DNA from 2 places in the Clostridium sp. 7_2_43FAA genome. Region 2 is predicted to be linked to the other one. Evidence: a T-box and tRNA genes for the amino acid it is inferred to sense, from the RefSeq annotation. Region 2 holds a T-box; the other holds one or more tRNA genes.
What was found. A T-box is a leader RNA that pairs with one kind of tRNA and senses whether it is charged. The one in region 2 lies ahead of pheS (phenylalanine--tRNA ligase subunit alpha), so its partner is inferred to be a tRNA-Phe.

Region 1: it encodes a tRNA-Phe, which carries the amino acid that the T-box ahead of pheS (phenylalanine--tRNA ligase subunit alpha) is inferred to sense. The anticodon was not compared.

What each region holds. Positions count from the first base shown of each region.
Region 1 covers NZ_JH815223.1:26,056-32,227, forward strand. The annotation lists gene fusA (elongation factor G) at 1-1,083, shown strand, start outside; gene CSBG_RS16455 (hypothetical protein) at 1,181-1,417, shown strand; gene CSBG_RS16460 (competence/damage-inducible protein A) at 1,701-2,936, shown strand; gene CSBG_RS16465 (type II CAAX endopeptidase family protein) at 3,151-4,098, shown strand; gene CSBG_RS16470 (hypothetical protein) at 4,135-4,569, opposite strand; tRNA gene CSBG_RS16475 (tRNA-Phe) at 4,723-4,798, shown strand; gene CSBG_RS16480 (hypothetical protein) at 5,356-5,553, shown strand; gene CSBG_RS16485 (uracil-DNA glycosylase) at 5,583-6,172, opposite strand, start outside.
Region 2 covers NZ_JH815222.1:1,807,606-1,813,777, reverse strand. The annotation lists ribosomal protein L20 leader region at 25-159, shown strand; gene rpmI (50S ribosomal protein L35) at 417-614, shown strand; gene rplT (50S ribosomal protein L20) at 635-994, shown strand; gene CSBG_RS10145 (TrkH family potassium uptake protein) at 1,187-2,527, shown strand; gene CSBG_RS10140 (TrkA family potassium uptake protein) at 2,541-3,209, shown strand; gene CSBG_RS10135 (RNA methyltransferase) at 3,223-4,005, shown strand; T-box leader at 4,073-4,300, shown strand; gene pheS (phenylalanine--tRNA ligase subunit alpha) at 4,347-5,366, shown strand; gene pheT (phenylalanine--tRNA ligase subunit beta) at 5,385-6,172, shown strand, end outside.

The DNA of each region.
Region 1 (6,172 bases), on a different contig from region 2:
CTTTCAAATGAGGTTACTGTTATTAATAGCAATAAGGATAAAACAGAGAAATTAGCAAATGTATTTTTCATGAGAGGTAAAAATCAGATACCGACGAAGGAGGTTGTGGCTGGAGATATAGCTGCTGTTGCAAAGCTACAATATACTGAAACAGGAGATACCTTGTGTGATATAAATAATAAAGTTATATATGATAAAATGAACTTCCCTAAGCCAGCAATATCGATGGCTGTATTACCAAAAGCTAAGGGAGATGAGGATAAAATATCAGCAGCATTACAAAGGTTATTAGAAGAAGACCCAACATTTACAATAACACGGGATACAGAAAATGCCGAAACTATAATATCTGGAGTTGGTGAAACTCATTTAGATGTAATAGCTAGTAGGCTGAGAAATAAATTTGGGGCAGAAGTTATATTAAGACTTCCTAAGATACCATATAGAGAAACAATAAAAGGAATTGCTGATGTTCAAGGTAAACATAAAAAGCAATCAGGTGGACATGGACAATACGGAGATGTAAAAATAAAGTTTGAGCCAAGAAAAGATGGAGAAAGTGATCTTGAGTTTGTAGATAATGTTGTAGGCGGTGTTGTACCAAGAAACTTTATACCTGCAGTAGAAAAAGGTCTTAGAGAATGTATTGAAAAAGGTGTTTTAGCTGGATATCCAGTAGTTGGATTAAGAGCAACACTTCATGATGGGTCTTATCATCCAGTAGATTCTTCAGAAATGGCTTTTAAAATGGCTACTTCTATTGCATATAAGAAGGGGCTTGAACAAGCAAAGGCTATTTTATTAGAACCTATTATGCACGTGGAGATATTTATTCCAGATGAATACATGGGAGATGTCATTGGGGATATAAATAAGAGAAGAGGAAGAGTTTTAGGAATGGAGCCAGATGGAAATCTACAAAAAATTATTGCAGAAGTTCCTTTAGCAGAAATGTTTAAGTATTCCACTGATTTGAGGTCAATGACTCAAGCAAGAGGAAGCTTTACAAGTGAAATTGAAAGATATGAGGAAGTTCCTGAATTAGAGGTTAAAAAAATAATAGAGGAATCTAGAAAAAATTAACTTTTGGCATAGTGAATAAATGAGAGATTAATGAGAAAAAATAAAATAAATGTTATAGAGAATATCTTAAACAAAAGAAAAACGTTGGAGGGATACTATGCCAGATTATAAGATGGATGTAAATGGGGGATTAGGTCTTAGTGATTATAGTAATATATTTGACTATATGGGGGTTGTAGATAGAAATGATAATTTTACAATAACATTAGATAGTGTTGACAAAAATGATATTAACATCATTACATCTATGCTTAAAGATAGCAATTTCTCAATATTAGATGAAGGGGTTAATCAAACAGGAAAATATTATATAAATGCTAATAAACAGAAGTAAATAAAAGGCTATTAATCTATCGATTAGTAGTCTTTTATAATTTATGGTAAAATATTTAATATGTATGTTTTAGTTTATAATCTAAATAACTAAAATTAAGAGTATATTAAATGTTTAATATACTAATTCCAATAAAGTAGTAAAAATAAAAAAAAATTATTTAATTTTTATATAATTTATTAAAATACTAACTTTATTTATATACAATCAATGCTTAGATATTTTATTAAAATATTAAGTTTTCATTATAGGTTATATAAATAAACTATATAGGAGGAATAAAATGAAAGCAGAAATAATAGCAATTGGAACAGAAATACTTTTAGGGGATATAGTTAATACAAATGCACAGTTTTTAGCTAAGGAGTTAGCAGCTTTAGGAATAGATGTATATCATCAAAGTGTTATTGGTGATAACGAGGAGAGAATAATAGAATCATTTGAAAAAGCTTTTGAAAGATGTGATTTAGTTATTACAACAGGCGGGTTAGGACCAACACAGGATGATTTAACTAAAGAATTAGGAGCAAAATATTTTAATAAAAAATTGGTGCTTCATGAACCTTCTTTAGACTGGATTAAAACATATTTAGATATGAAAGATGAGGCTATAGTAGAAGTAAATAAAAAGCAAGCATATTTTCCAGAAGGATCTATTATATTACCTAATCCTAATGGGACAGCACCTGGATCTATAGTATCTGAAAATAATAAGATTTTAATAATTTTACCAGGCCCTCCAAGAGAAATGAAACCAATGTTTAATGATCATGTTAAAAAATACTTAGAAGGCATAACAGGAGAGATTATAAAATCTAAAATCTTAAGATTATTTGGTATAGGTGAAAGCCTTATGGCGCAAAAATTAAACAACTTAATTCAAAATAGTAAAAATCCTACAGTAGCGCCATACGCAAAAGATAATGATGTAACATTAAGAATTACAGCTAAGGGAAATAGTGAAAAAGAATGTGATGATTTAATAAATCCTGTAGATAAAGAAATAAAAGATGCACTTGGAGAGTATATATATGGAGAAGGTGAAACTTCTCTAGAAAATGTTGTTTCAGAAATATTATGCAATAACAAATTAAGTGTTTCGACTGCAGAATCATGTACAGGTGGTATGATTGCTGCAAGTTTAATTTCATATCCTGGAATATCAGATGTATTTAAGGAGGGGGCTGTAACTTATTCGAATGAATCTAAAATGAAGAGGCTTGGAGTTAGCAAAGAAACTTTAGATAGATATGGAGCAGTAAGTGAAGAAACAGCAAGAGAAATGGCAATAGGTATAGCTAGAGAGGCTAATACTGATATTTCAATTTCTACTACAGGAATAGCAGGACCAGGTGGTGGAACAGATGAAAAGCCAGTTGGATTGGTTTATATAGGAGTATTTATTAAAGGGAAAGTTGTTGTAAATAAATTTAATTTTACTGGAAATAGAGAAAGAATTAGAAGAAAAACTACTATGAATGCACTGAATATTTTAAGAAAAGAGTTGTTGAAAATATAAGACTAAAAAGGGGATAAAATAATCCCCTTCTATACTTTTAAGTAAGTTGGGGATTATTTCTGTATATAAATAAAATGGGGGAGAGGCGATTAACTGTGGAAGCCTTCTCGCTTCATTATAATTATGTCCATTAAATTAATAAGTTATACAATATTTATAATAAATTTATAATAAAAGAATAAAATATTAAGAAGCCAAAAGAAAGGATATGGATATGACAAAAGTTTTTAAAGCAAATATGTATTTTTTAATTATATTACTGATAGAAATATTTGGTCCATTATTATTAAGACCATTTTATCTTGTACTTGGATTAAGTGATACAAGAATTATATTATTTTTAAATCATGTAATATTATTTTTACTACCAGCAGTTATATATATAATTGCAACAAAGTCTTCTTTCAAGGAAACTCTTAAATTAAACAAGTTACATTGGCAAGATACGCTTTTAATTATACTGTTAGCATTTGTAGTTCAACCAATAATGACGTTCTTCTCGTTAATTGCAACATTTTTCTTTAATAATGAAATTGGATCGTTTATATCAGAAATAACATCAACTCCATATGTATTTCTATTAGCATTAGTAGCACTACTTCCAGCAATAACAGAGGAAGTAACAATAAGGGGAATAGTACTTTCGGGTTATGAAAATAAAAATAAATACGTATCAGCTATAGTAACAGGATTATTTTTTGGTATTCTTCATTTAGATCCACAACAATTTTTATATGCAGCAGTATTGGGATTTATATTGGCATTAGTAGTGAGAGTAACAAATAGTATATTTTCATCAATGATAATGCACTTTATTATAAATGGAACATCAGTAACTATGGCAAAATTAGTAGATTATATTACTAAGGGATTACCAGTTACTAATCAAAGTGCGGAATTAACGCTTAAAAATATATCATCATCAGAAAAATTAGTTTTATTTATAATGTATGGTGCTATAGCAGTAACATTTTCAATATTTGTTTTTCTTATAATATACTGGCTGGAAAAGCTTAATTCAAAAAGAAGAGTTCAAAATTATAATTATAGAGCTCAGGAAGCATTAGAAACAGTTGAAAGGAAGGATAGGATAATAAATATTCCATTCATACTATCAATAGGAATATATATATTTTTTATGATTAGAACTGTTGCATTATAAAAAAAGTTAGGAGAATGTTGCTCCTAACTTTTCTATTTAATTTGATTTAGATATAGAAGCTGATTCGCTATAAAACATTGATACATCTTTAGAATTAATCCATCCCCTACAGTTTATACAGTTATCAATAGGTAGATTAACGTAATACCAAGTTTGATTATTTGATTCAGCCGAATCTAAAACTGATACTTCCATACGTATATTTGTTTTTCTAATTATCTGAGATGAATCCAGTGGTGCTATATATAACTTAGAATCAGTATTTATTATTCCAGTTTTATAAGAGGGTGTAATAAATCTAATAGATAAATTATTATTGGCTTTTTTAGGTACATCATATTTGTTTCTTATGTTATTATATTGGTGTGAAGTAATCATTAATTGTTTTCTCATTAATTCTAATTTTTTTTCATAATAAAAATAAAGTACTATCAAGGATAGTATTAGTATAATAAATAATATATATTTCATAAAGCACTCCTATTAATACTATATTTTATTATATTTCTATGTTTTTATAAAAATAACTTAAATTTAATATTCTTTATAAATTAAAAATATTAAATAAAAAATAATAAAAACGTTGACATATTATAAAAAATTATATAAAATATAAATCGTTAAGGCTCGATAGCTCAGTCGGTAGAGCAGAGGACTGAAAATCCTCGTGTCCCTGGTTCGATTCCTGGTCGAGCCACCAGGAAAGCTAACTAATTAATTAGTTAGCTTTTTTTATGTGTATGAATATGTGTATGAAAATATAAAACTTAAAGTTTTGAAGTTGTGATTATATAGAATATTAGTATTTCAATCGCTAAAAAGTGTATTAGTTTTATACCTTTGCTTTTAGCTTCCAAGTAGATATATAAGTTTACAGTGATAACAAGTAAAGTAATACAGTAAGCAAATTTATATAGGCATATATTTTGTTACATTATTAAGATAAATCACTATGAAATAATACATAATATAGGATACGTAATTGTTATATCTAAATCGGTAATTACTAAGAAAAATAGAATCCCTATTAGATTTAAATATATGAACATTTCATTATGTAAAAATAAACTTATAAAAGGGTTGTTAAAAATAAATTAAGGTGTATAAAATAACTCTTTACAAGTTAATTAATAATGGGTATAATATTATTATAATTAATTATACTTTAAGTTTTAGTTAAGAAATATTTAAGAAGTAAGTATTAGAATAAATGTATAGGGATTTGATTTATAAGATTTTAATATGTAAGGAGTGTTAATGTTGGAAAAGTTAGTTTTATCTGATCAAGATTATGATTATTTAGCAAAGGGGATAGCGGTAGGAGCAGGAATTGGTATATTGCTAGGCTTTTTTATCGATAATATAATATTAACATTTTCAGCATGCTCAGTTATAGGAATAATTTCATCGCTAGGATATTCATTTTATAAGAAGTCAAAAAGTAAATTTAATTAAAATAAAAAGGCACAGTTGGTGCCTTTTATTTATATATTTTCTATTTGCCAGTTTATAGGTTTTTTATTAATAGATTTTAAAAATTCATTTGTCTTAGAAAATGGTTTACTTCCAAAGAAACCCCTATAAGCTGAAAGTGGGCTTGGATGTGGGGAAGTAATTATAAAGTGCTTCTTATTTGTTATAAGTTTGCTTTTAGCTATTGCAGGATTGCCCCATAAAATAAATACAATAGGATCTTCTCTTTTATTAAGTAAAGAAATAATTTGATCTGTTAGCATTTCCCATCCCATATTCCTATGAGAATTTGCTTCATGAGCTCTAACCGTTAGTACTGTATTTAACAGTAATACGCCTTGATCAGTCCAGTTTTTTAGAAAGCCATTATTTGGTATGTAGCATCCTAGATCATCATGTAGTTCTTTATAAATATTAATTAAAGAAGGGGGAACCTTAACTCCCTTATTAACAGAAAAAGAAAGACCGTGAGCTTGATTTGGTCCGTGATAAGGATCTTGACCAAGTATAACAACCTTAACATCCTTGTATGCAGTAAATTTTAATGCATTGAAAATATCATTCATATCAGGATAGATAGTTTTTGATTTATACTCTGATA
Region 2 (6,172 bases):
TTTTTATCAAATAATATAATTACAATTGTTAAGAAGAAACAAAGCCGTTTCTCACCTTACGGCAGAGCTTAGTAAGGTAGTATATTCTTATTTTAATTTATTATTTAAATTAAACGTGAGTATTATGAGGACGGCATATTGCTGTCTTTTTTATTTTGTTCAAATATAGTAAGTTACAAGATAAAAAAGAAGTTTAATGTTTAGCATTATTAGATATGCATAAAATGCAATTTAAAAGTGATTCTAAATAATTCGATATAGAAGAGTTAATTTAAAATTACTACTTATAATTAAGGGGTTAATCAAGAATGAGAAATTATTATTTAACATATATTTTTGAAATTGGTTTATGATATTTTATAATTATTAGAATTTATGCCCCTTAATAAAGCATAATCTGAGAGGAGGATTTTATTATGCCAAAAATGAAAACGCACAGAGGTGCAGCAAAAAGATTTAAAAAAACAGGTACAGGAAAGCTAAAAAGAGCAAAAGCTTTCAAGAGCCATATCTTAACAAAGAAAAGCTCTAAGAGAAAGAGAAACTTAAGAAAGACTGCTTATGTTTCAACTACTCAAGAAAAAGCAATGAAGAAATTATTACCATATTTATAAGATTGTAGGAGGTTTGAAGCATGGCAAGAGTTAAAAGAGCGGTAAACTCACGTAAAAATCATAAAAAAGTATTAAAGCTTGCAAAAGGTTATTATGGTGGAAAGAGCAGATTATTTAAAACTGCTAATGAATCAGTAATAAGAGCTTTAAGAAATGCTTATGTTGGAAGAAGATTAAAGAAGAGAGATTTCAGAAGATTATGGATAGCAAGAATTAATGCTGCTACAAGAATGAATGGTCTTTCATATTCAAAATTTATAAATGGAATCAAATTAGCTGGAATTGATATGAATAGAAAAATGTTATCAGAAATAGCTATAAATGATCCTAAGGCATTTGCAGATTTAGTAGAAGTAGCAAAAAGCCAACTAAATAAATAATTACTGCGACCTTATGGTCGCATTTTTTGTAGATAGATATAAATAATATAAATATAAATAGTTTATAATAATTAGTATTACTATATAAGTTGTAAAATTATTATATTAATAAGTAATACTGTAATAATATCAATTACTTAGATCATTAATTGAAACTTATATATAAATTTAGTATATCTAAGAGGTGAAGATATGCAGTTTAGTTCGAAAAAAAAATTTAGGTTAAATGGAGTTCAAATATTAGCATTAGGATTCTTGATAGTGATTATAATAGGTGCAATTATATTATCCCTACCTATCTCATCAAGAACTGGTGAGCCAACAAATTTTCTGGATGCTATTTTTACATCTACATCTGCAGTATGTGTAACTGGATTAATAACATTAGATACTAGTACACATTGGAGTGTTTTTGGTCAGACAGTTATTATAACGTTAATAGAAATTGGTGGACTTGGTTTTATGTCTTTTGGAGTTCTTATATCCTTAATATTAGGTAAGAAAATAACTTTAAGAGAAAGACTTGTTATGCAAGAAGCAATGAACACATATTCTATTCAAGGCCTTGTAAAAATGGTTAAATATGTTCTGATTTTTACTATGTCAGTACAATTTTTTGGAGCATTATTGTTATCAACACAATTTGTGCCTGAATATGGTATTGGTAGAGGAATATTTTATAGCATTTTTCATTCGATTTCAGCTTTTTGCAATGCAGGATTTGATTTGTTTGGAACAAGCCTAGTCGGTTATTCAAGTAATAGCGTAGTGATTTTAGTAATAAGTGCATTAATAATAATTGGTGGATTAGGATTTACAGTTCTTTTAGAGATATATGAATTTAAAGGGATGAAAAAGTTATCCCTTCATTCTAAATTAGTACTAATAACTACAGCTATATTAGTATTTGGTGGAGCTATTTTAATGTTAATATTTGAATATAATAACGTTGACACAATAGCAAATATGAATATTAAAGATAAATTATTAAATTCGTTTTTTGCATCTGTAACTCCAAGAACAGCAGGGTTTAATAGTATATCAACCAGTGGCATGACCTTAGCAAGTAAATTTTTAACTATAATATTAATGTTTATTGGAGGATCTCCAGGATCTACTGCTGGTGGTTTAAAGACAGTAACTTTTGGTATCTTAGTATTAACTGTTATTTGTGTAATAAAAGGAAGAGAAGATACGGAAGTATTTGGACGAAGATTTACAAAAGAAATCGTATATAAGTCATTTACTTTATTATTTATAGGAGTATCTTTAGTAATATTTTCAACAATGATTTTATCATACACTGAAGTTGGTGTTAGTTTTATAGATTTATTATATGAAACGACATCAGCATTTGGGACTGTAGGGATAACATTAGGGCTTACTCCTAATCTAAGTTCTATAGGTAAAGTTTTAATTATGCTTATGATGTATTTTGGAAGAGTTGGTCCTCTTACTGTAATGCTTGCATTAACAAGAAAGCGCAAGAAATCTGGTTATAAATATCCAGAAGGGAAAATTTTGATAGGTTAGGAGATGAATTCAATTGGCTAATAAACAATTTGTAATTATAGGGCTTGGAAGATTTGGATCTTCAATAGCAAAAACCTTATATTCTTTGGGAAATGATGTATTAGCAATAGATAAAGATGAAGATATAGTACAAGAAATAGCTGATAGCGTTACACATGCTGTACAGCTAGATGCAACAGATGAAAATGCTTTAAGGGCATTAGGAATAAGAAATTTTGATGTAGCAGTAGTTACTATAGGGGATAATATTCAATCAAGTATTATGGCTACGTTATTAGTAAAAGAACTTGGAGTTAAATATATTATAGCTAAAGGTCATAGCGATTTACATGCAAAAGTTCTTTACAAAATTGGAGCAGATAGAGTTGTACTACCAGAAAAAGATATGGGAGTAAGAGTTGCTCATAATTTAGTTTCAGCAAATATATTAGATTATATTGAACTTTCAGAAGATTACAGCGTTATGGAAATTCAAGTTTTAGATGAATGGTCAGGAAAAACTTTAAATGAATTAAGACTTAGAAGCAAATATGGAATAAATGTTATGGCAATTAAAAGAGGCGATGAAGTTAACTTATCACCATCAGCAGAAGATATAATTGAAGATAATGATGTAATTGTTGCTATAGGATCAGCTGAAGACCTAAATAGATTAGAAGGCATGATAGCTAAATCAAATTAACGAGGTGTAAATTTTGATTTATATAGAAAGTAAAGAAAATAATTTTTTTAAGTCTATAAAGAAACTTAAAGAAAGACGATTTAGGCAAAAAGAAGGTAAGTTCATTTTAGAAGGATTTAGATTAATAGAAGAAGCTGCAAAAGCTAATATGGAAATAGAATATATAATTTTATCTCAAGGTAATGAGGAAAAATTATATAACAGTAGTTTAAAAGAAGTTATTAATGATGATAAAATATATGTTTTTTCAAGTAGTTTATTCCTACAAATATCTTCTACAGAACATCCTCAAGGAGTTATAGCAGTAGTTAAAAATAAAAAAATGACTATTGATTTAGACGGTGGATTTTTCCTAGTATGTGATAAAGTTCAAGACCCGGGTAATTTAGGAACCATAATAAGAACTGGCCACGCAGCTGGAGTTGATGGAATAATATTAACAAAGGGAACAGTAGATATTTATAATGATAAAACAATAAGATCTACTATGGGTTCTATATTTTATGTTCCTATTTTTTATGATGATGAAGATTTTAGTATTATTAAAAAACTTAAAGATAATGGGGTTGCCTTAGTAACAACATCTCTTGAGGAATCTAAAAACTTTTTTGAAGAAAATTTAAAGGGAAAAATAATGCTAGCTGTAGGCAATGAAGGTAATGGGATAAGTAATGAGCTTTTTGAGCTTGCAAGTAAAAAGGTAAAAATTCCAATGCCAGGTGGAGCTGAATCTTTAAATGTAGCAATAGCAACATCCATAATTTTATTTGAAAAAGTAAGACAAAATCTAATATAGAAATAAATAGAAACTTTCTATTGAAATTAATTAAGTTTATTTGTATAATAAATTATAAATTAAATATAAAAAGACAATGAATGAGAAAGTAGATATAAAGGACTTTACAGGGAGAAATAGTCTAAGACTGGAAGCTATTTTAAAGAAGTTTATATTGAAGTTCCCTCAGGAGTCCTAGAAGTGAAGTTAACAGTAGTTTCTAGCGGGTTTAACCGTTATTTAAATTTGAGTTGGGTTATAAAATTATAAAATTTTATAACCAATTAGGGTGGTAACGCGGCACTTCGTCCCTTTTGTTAGGGACGAAGTTTTTTTATTTTAATCAAAAAGGAGGAACAAATATGCAAGAAAAGTTAATGTCTATTAAAGAAAATGCATTTAATGAATTAACAAATGTAAATACTAGCTCAGAATTAGAAGAAATAAGAGTTAAGTATCTAGGTAAAAAAGGAGAGCTAACTACTATATTAAGAGGAATGGGATCATTATCTCAAGAAGAAAGACCAATAGTAGGAAAGCTTGTAAATGTAGTAAAAAAAGAAGTTGAAGATAAGATTGAAGAAATATCAAGAGGAATAAAAGAAAAAGAAAAAAATGCTAAATTAGCATCAGAAGTTATAGATATATCTCTGCCAGGAAATAAGAGTTTAATTGGTAAGAGACATCCTTTAGATTTAACTTTAGAAAGTATGAAGAATATCTTTATATCAATGGGTTTTACAGTAGAAGAAGGCCCAGAAGTAGAATTAGATCATTACAACTTTGAAGCTTTAAATATTCCAAAGGATCACCCAGCAAGAAGTGAACAAGATACTTTTTATATAAATGATAATTTAGTATTAAGAACACAAACTTCACCAGTTCAAATTAGAGTTATGGAAAATCAAGCTCCACCAATAAAAATGATAGCTCCAGGTAAAGTATATAGATCAGATGCAGTTGATGCAACTCACTCACCTATATTCTATCAAATGGAAGGATTAGTTATTGATAAGGGAGTTACATTTGCAGATTTAAAAGGAACTCTAGAGCTTTTTGCAAAGAAGATGTTTGGAGATAAGGTTAAAACTAAGTTTAGACCTCACCATTTCCCATTTACAGAACCTTCAGCAGAAATGGATGCAACTTGCTTCGTATGTGAAGGAAAAGGATGTAGAGTTTGTAAAGGAAGTGGATGGATAGAACTTTTAGGTTGTGGAATGGTTCATCCACAAGTATTAAGAAATTGTGGTATAGACCCAGAAGTTTATAGCGGATTTGCCTTCGGATTTGGCGTTGATAGAATGGTTATGCTTAAATATGGAATAGATGACATCAGACTATTATACGAAAGTGATATGAGATTTTTAAATCAATTTTAATTAGAGGAGGTAAAAGAGATGAAAGTACCATTTAATTGGTTAAAAGATTATGTTGAAGTGAATATAGATGCAAAAGAGCTTGGAGATAGATTAACATTAACAGGTTCAGCAGTAGAAGAAGTTATTACTCAAGGGGATGTAATTAAAAATGTAGTTACTGGAAAAATTGTTGAAGTAACTACACATCCAGATGCTGACAAATTAAAGATTTGTCAAGTTGATATAGGAGCTGATGAAAAAATTCAAATTGTTACAGCTGCAACAAATATGAAGGAAGAAGATATAGTACCTGTTGCTCTTCATAAATCAACTTTAGCAGATGGAACAGAAATTAAGAAGGGTAAACTTAGAGGGGTAGTATCTAATGGTATGTTCTGCTCAGAAGAAGAACTTGGAATAGCTGGTGATGAACCAGTTCATGGGTTAATGATTTTACCTAAAGATGCACCATTAGGAATGGATATTAAAAAATACCTAGGACTTAACAAATCAATATTAGATTTTGAAATAACTTCAAATAGACCAGATTGTTTAAGTATTGTTGGTATGGCAAGAGAAACTGCAGCAACTCTTTCTACATCTTATAAGATGCCAAGTTTTAATTATGAAGTAAAGAATTCTGAAAATATCAATGATAATTTAAAAGTTGAAGTTAAAGATTCTTTATGTAGAAGATACATGGCAAGAGGAGTTAAAAATGTTAAGGTTATGCCTTCACCAAGCTGGATGCAAGAAAGATTATTAGAAGCTGGTGTTAGACCTATAAATAATATAGTTGATATAACTAATTTTGTAATGTTAGAACT